2 regions of the Trichocoleus sp. FACHB-90 genome follow, and region 1 is predicted to be linked to the other one. Evidence: predicted binding sites of a transcription regulator. Region 1 holds the regulator's gene; the other holds the start of a gene.

What was found. Region 1 encodes HrcA, which represses chaperone genes, less so after heat shock. Its sites were predicted from a motif close to ANTTAGCACTCNNNANTNNNGAGTGCTAANT; they were not measured.
Region 2: a site for HrcA is predicted at 1,478-1,508, ahead of groES (co-chaperone GroES). Genes of this name have one in related genera too.

The regions. Positions count from the first base shown of each region.
Region 1 is NZ_JACJOK010000036.1:60,094-63,512, reverse strand. It holds gene H6F74_RS10880 (hypothetical protein) at 1-251, opposite strand, end outside; gene H6F74_RS10875 (DUF2834 domain-containing protein) at 391-1,077, opposite strand; gene hrcA (heat-inducible transcriptional repressor HrcA) at 1,176-2,288, opposite strand; gene H6F74_RS10865 (rhodanese-like domain-containing protein) at 2,654-3,013, opposite strand; gene H6F74_RS10860 (DUF3352 domain-containing protein) at 3,141-3,419, shown strand, end outside.
Region 2 is NZ_JACJOK010000042.1:20,369-23,787, forward strand. It holds gene groL (chaperonin GroEL) at 1-1,028, opposite strand, end outside; gene groES (co-chaperone GroES) at 1,108-1,419, opposite strand; gene H6F74_RS12285 (ferredoxin) at 1,753-2,205, shown strand; gene H6F74_RS12290 (response regulator transcription factor) at 2,411-3,058, shown strand; gene H6F74_RS12295 (NIL domain-containing protein) at 3,123-3,419, opposite strand, start outside.

The DNA of each region.
Region 1 (3,419 bases):
GCGCCCAAGGCAAAGGGCCAGAAACTAATCCTTTGCATCCTGCCATCGATAAATAAAAGGCAACCGTAGATTAGTATCCAGATGCCGATGAGGGAAAATATGGAAAGGATAATTGGGTTAACTTCTGCCCACTGAAGAGTCAATATGTTTTTAATTAGCCTGAATGTGTCCGCCGTAATTGGAGGGGCCAGCAGCAAGACATAGGCGATAAAGCCACCCCATAACAACCATAATGCTATTTTTCTACCCACGAGCTTGACCGATAATTCGACGCTTGTTTGTTAACTAACTTTAAAGCAGAGACAAAATCGGTTACGTCTGTCTTTGGTCAAGTTAATCTACAATTTCCCAAGCCGAAGAAACAGGATTTCTCAACAGGGCTTTTTATATCTACCTACTTACGTTTGAGACGGGCTGCTGTTTCGATACCACCTCGGCAGTAGATTCTGGTAAGGGAGGGCGCAGGCAAAGATACGCTAAAGGGCCAAAAAGTGGAATCAGCGCGACAGTCCAAAAAAGTGCAGGATTGTTGGTTCCCCGCCGTGCCATATCATCTCCTAGTAGGGCGGGAAATATTAAGCACAATAGACAAAAATCCAGACTCATAACATGAATAAAACGACTCGTCTGGAACTGTTGAATATAATCTGCCCAATCTGCTCCCAGCAAGCCATAGGCAACCAAAACAACGCTGCCAATTGTTAGGATAAGACCGAGCCAGCGAGAATCAAGTATTTTCAAAAATAGATTTTTTTGTCCTGAAAATTGTGTATTCGGTTCGCGCAGTGCCAAATAAGGTAATAAGGCAAAGGCTCCTACTCCAAAGGAGAATGTTGCAAAAGGCCAAGCTGGTATTTTTTGCCCTCGGCCGTCTATAAATAACACGCAACCGTAAATCAGAGGCCAGACACCCATGATATTAAATAGGGCAATAATCAAAGGGTTGATGCCTGTCCATTGACCTGTTGACAGATTTTTAATCAGTTCAAATGTGTCTGGTTGATTAGGAGGGGCTAATAGAAAAGCGTAGCTAACTAATCCTACCCATAGCAACCAAAAGCCTATTTTTCTAGTCATGTTATTTTAAACAAATGAACCGCAAAGACGGGGAGGAAAGAGGGGAAGAGAGTAAATTGGCAATTACCAATCTCTCTCAATCCAAAATTCAAAATCGATTAAGCGGTTTGAGTAAGGGCATCGGAAAGATAATCAGCGGCGGCTTCAACGAGCGCGATCGCATTTTCGTATACCATCCGAGTTGGGCCTAAAACTCCCACACTTCCTACCGGAACAGAACCTTGTCGGTAGGTTGCAGAAATTAGCGTACAAGCACGCATCGGTTCTAAGGGATTTTCGGAACCAATTCTCACTGTCACTCGCGAACCTTGTGGCAGGGTTGTCACTCCTTGAATCTCTGGTGTAGGTAATTCAAAGATTAAAGGGCCAAGCTTGTCTTGTTCCTCTTCCAATAGGTGCATTAACATTTGGATTTGCTGCAACTCAGAAAATTCTGGCTGACGCAACACCTCCGCAACACCGCGAATCATAATTTGGGTTGAGGCGGGTTTTGTGGTGCGACGGATCAAGTCAGTGACTAAACTTCGCAAGGTATCAGCATACCTTTGGAATTCCCGGCCTAGCTCACTCCAGTCTAGGGCAACTAATTCAACAAGCGATCGCCCCCGCAACTGGCTATTCAAAAAGTTCGATAAAATCTGCAACTCCCGCTCTACAATTTCTGTATCGGGTTCGGTCTCCTCTGAAGTCAGGGGCGGTAACTCCATCAAAACGCTAGTCGTCTCATAAGCATCTGTTACCACAATTAGCATCACCCGTCCCGGATCGACCTGCACTAGCTGCAAATGTCGTAAGCGAGTAGTACGGTTCTGAGGCATCGTGATCAGGGTAATATAACCACTGAGCGTGGTGAGAATTTGCGCTGCTCCTCGTAGCAAAGCCTCGAAGCTCCAATCCTCTAAGTTTAGATTTTTTGTAAATAATTCCTCTACCTGTCTCCCCAACACGTCAGAAGGCTTTATTAGTTGGTCAACATAAATTCTATAGCCAGAATCAGAGGGAACCCGTCCAGCGGAAGTATGGGGTTGATAGAGTAATCCAGCTTTTTCTAAAGCACCCATCGCATTGCGAATAGTTGCTGGGCTGACGCTGAGATTATATTCTTCTACCAATGCTTTTGAGCCTACAGGCTCTGCCGTTGCTATATAATGGCGAACTGTTGCCCAGAGAATACGTTGTTGCCGATCGGTCAATTTTACTTGTTTAGACATTTAAACAAAAGCCGAATCTAATAGGTTTTAAACACAATGAAAATTCGGGGACTTACGATTATTGATTTATCGTAAGCCCGGCGTTCTTGACAAGCGAGCAGCCGTTTAATTACAGGTTAAATCACAATAGCAGATGCTGTCTTCTGCCTGCCGATCAGTAAAATTGTGGTAGTAGCAGCAAACAGTGGAAAAACTAAGATAAGACTTACTCTGGCACATTTCTCCAGAATATATACACAAGATTTTAGTTGTTCGGGTGTAGGGGCAATTTATTCTCGTTCTCCGGGCTATCCCTGGAAGCGATCGCTTCCCCATTTTGGTGATTATTAGCCTTTGGGGGAGGCGACCGCCTCTAAAAGAAGGAATTAATACCGGGGAATTGTGGAATCTACCAGAAGCGAGTAAGCATCGATACCACCTGCAATATTTTTAACATTGGTGAAGCCTTGACTTTGTAACCACTGACACATCTGAGCCGAACGAATACCGTGATGGCACATTACCAGGGTCTCCGCGTCGGGATCGAAGCGGGTGGGGATTTGATCAGACCATTCGGTAAACTCCGACAGAGGGAGGATTTCAAACCCCTCAAGGCTGGCGATCGCTACTTCAGAAGGCTCTCGCACATCCACCAGTTGTAAACCCTCACGGGCATCACACAGACGCTTTTGGAGTTCTTCTACACTAATCTGGGAAATCTGTCGGGGATAAGATTGAGCTGACATGATGTTGCGTTTCGAGATTAACTAAGATTTTAATAGTTCGGGTGGACGGCAGGCAGCCATAATATTCTCTGACATCTGGATTAGTGTTCTAAGCTCAATCGCTCTCGCGCAAGGTCTGAATTTCGCCATGAAGCAACGCTCATTTTTTTACGCTTTAGCAGCTGGCGTTTTAGTGCTGCTGTTGATTGGTGCTGGTGGCTTTTACTGGTTAAGATCGCAAAGTCCCCTCGCCTTGATGTCGGGCGGACAGATGACGAACCCATCTGCCGCGATGTTTGTGCCGAAACAGGCACCAGTCATGGTGTCATTGCTGGTGAATCCAGATCGCTTGGAGGAGGGGGTTCGGCAGGCTGTGGATCGTTCGGGGAACCGTGGGCGATCGCGTGTCGAACTAGACCAAGTTAAA
Region 2 (3,419 bases), on a different contig from region 1:
CGAGATTTAACAGCTTGTTCGTTGCCTTCAGCAACAATTGTGGTGCTGTCTTTGGTCATGGTGACGCGACGGGCTTTACCCAGCATCTCCAAGCGGGTGTTTTCCAGCTTCAGACCAGCATCTTCGGTGATTAGCTGACCGCCAGTGAGAACGGCGATGTCTTCGAGCATAGCTTTGCGGCGATCGCCAAAACCAGGAGCTTTGACAGCAACCACGTTCAGCACACCCCGCAGTTTGTTGACTACCAGGGTTGCCAGAGCTTCTTTCTCGATGTCCTCGGCGATAATTACCAGAGGACGACCAGCACGAGCTACTTGCTCTAGCACTGGCACTAAATCTTGTACTAGAGCGATTTTCTTATCGGTGATGAGCAGGAAAGGCTCATCCATGATTGCTTCCATCCGCTCCATGTCGGTAGCGAAGTAAGGAGAGATGTAGCCTTTATCGAAGCGCATCCCTTCGGTGATTTCGAGTTCAGTGGTCATAGATTTCCCTTCTTCTAGGGAAATTACGCCTTCTTTGCCCACTTTGTCCATTGCTTGGGCGATCATCTGCCCAACTTCATCGTCGTTACCAGCAGAGATAGCTCCGACTTGCGCGATCGCTTTGGAATCTTCTACCTGACGGGCGTGCTGGGCAATCTGCTCTACCAAAAAGCCAATAGCTTTGTCAATACCGCGCTTCAGGGAAATTGCATTGGCTCCAGCAGCAACGTTCCGCAACCCTTCTTTGACCATTGCGTGCGCGAGAACGGTGGCGGTGGTGGTGCCATCACCAGCAGCATCATTGGTTTTGGAAGCAGCTTGACGAATCAGCGCCACGCCAGTATTTTCTACGTGGTCTTCTAGTTCAATTTCTTTGGCGATAGTGACACCATCGTTAACGATTTGCGGTGCGCCAAACTTCTTCTCTAGCACTACGTTACGGCCTTTGGGGCCGAGGGTGACAGCTACGGCTTCTGCCAAAATGTCCATTCCCTTTTCTAGGGCGCGACGAGCGTTTTCGTTGTAAATGATGCGCTTAGCCATATATTTCCTGGTTCTTGGTGAGTATGTGAATTTTGATCTTTAAAAAGCTAATTGCGGTTAGCCATTAGCCATTAGCTATTTAGTTAACTACGGCTAAAATGTCTTTCTCTGACAGCAGGACGTACTCTTCTGTGCCAAGTTTGATGTCTGTGCCAGCGTACTTGGAGTAGAGAACTTTGTCGCCGACGTTGACTTCCATCTCAACACGAGCGCCTTTATCATCACGCTTGCCAGGGCCCACAGCGACTACTTCGCCGACTTGGGGTTTTTCTTTAGCGTTGTCTGGCAGAAGAATTCCACCAGCAGTTTTCTCTTCAGCGGCGCTCACTTTCACAAATACGCGATCGCCTAGAGGCTTAACGGTGGATACACTCAGAGATACAGCAGCCATACAAATAAAGCTCCTACAACAGGTTTGACATCTAAACGCGATGTTCCTCGCGTTCTAAATTTAGCACTCTCGGCTCCTGAGTGCTAATTTAGCGGAGTAAGGTGTGCGATCGCAAGCAAGTTCTGCAAAATTGTGTGTACGGGTTTCCGAACAAAGATGGGAACTGGGGAAAAGGTGAGGAGGTAAGTCAAAGGAAATCAAGAATTCTTTTTTTGCATCAGAGCTTTTTTCCTTTTCTGTCGCCAGTCTGCTAAAAGAAAAGTTGGAACTGCCAACGTATTGTCAAATTATCAAAGACGCGAAAAGCAAGAGTTTGCCCAAGAAGAAGTAAAAATGACTGAAAATACAGTAGCTCAATCTGAAGCCCAGATTCTAGACACCTGTAAGCCCCAAGACCAAGCTGCTATCCTCGCGTGCGTACAGAGCTTAGGACTCAATCAAATTCAAAGACACATCTTCATATGTGCTGACCAGACTTTAGCTCAATGTTGCTCCAAGGAAGCTAGCCTAGAATCGTGGAATTACTTAAAGCGTCGCCTCAAAGAATTAAAAATTGACAAACCCACTGAAACTCGCCCCAACTGCATTTTCCGCACCAAAGCAAACTGCCTGCGAGTTTGCGCTTCTGGCCCAATTCTAGTCGTCTACCCAGACGGCGTATGGTATCGCGGGGCGACTCCGGAAGTAATTGAGCGGATTATCCAAGAACATCTTATTGACAACAAAATTGTACAAGAATATGCCTTTTTAGTTCATCCGCTCCCAGAACCCTATACAGTAACATAGTAGCTACGTTATATTCTTCCGTATACCTACTAGATATTTATCGTTGCCACCCATGTAAGTGAGTATAATTATTTGGTTATAAATAGGATTTAGCATTTGCCTAGACCTAGTACAAACCAATACAGCAGGGTGTGCATAATAACGTAGGGTCTACTTAGAATACGGTTGTAAAATTCACGAATCCAGGCTTGGCGAGTGGGACACCATGAAAGACACCAGTGTAAGAGATAACAAACGACTGTTGCTGATTGATGATGACCCCAACCTGATTTTGCTGGTCAAGGACTACCTGGAGTTTCGAGGGTACGAGGTGATCACTGCGGAAAACGGTCGGGAAGCTCTAGAGGTTCTAGAGCATGACATTCCTGACATGATCATCTGCGATGTGATGATGCCGGAGATGGACGGAATTGCCCTCGTACAACACGTAAGAGAAGACCCCCGCATCAGTTGGATTCCAGTTTTGTTCCTTTCCGCGAAAGGTCAAAGTCAAGATCGGGTGAAGGGACTTAACACCGGGGCTGATGTCTACATGGTTAAGCCATTTGAGCCAGAAGAATTGGTGGCGCAAGTGGAATCGTCTCTGAAGCAAGCCACTCGCCTAATTCATCATCCAAGTCGAGGAACTGAGGGAGGCTCAAAACTTCAGGTACCTGAAACCGTAGAATTAACGCCGACTGAGCTGAAAGTTGTTCAGTTTGTGGCACGAGGTATGGCAAATCGAGAAATTGCCGAGCAGATGAATGTCTCTCAGCGCACGATTGAAAGCCATGTGTCCAATATGCTAGGTAAAACCAGTCTCCATAACCGCACGGAGTTAGCTCGGTGGGCGATTGAGAGTAACATGGCGTAAGTCGATTTGGGATTTTAGATTTTGGATTCTAGATTATTAATCCAAAATCTAAAATCCCAAATTGTTACCAGCCCTCTTCTTCTTTATCTGATTTTCTCCAAATTTCTAAATCCATTTCATCCAGGTAGGTGAGGGCGCTTTGAAGCTGGCGAGTTGTCCCTATCAGTTCCAAGTCAAACCAGCCATCATCTCTGGCATTTGCTCCTAGTAAGGCGGCGGCAATATTCACTGTGACACCGTGGTGAGAAATTAGGCGGGAGATGACTGGTTCTTCCTGGTATTGCTTGGGGATGCGGATTCTGACCCTGGTTTTAGTGGGTCGATTATCTTCGGGTGCGGTAGTTGAATTCACTGCCAATTC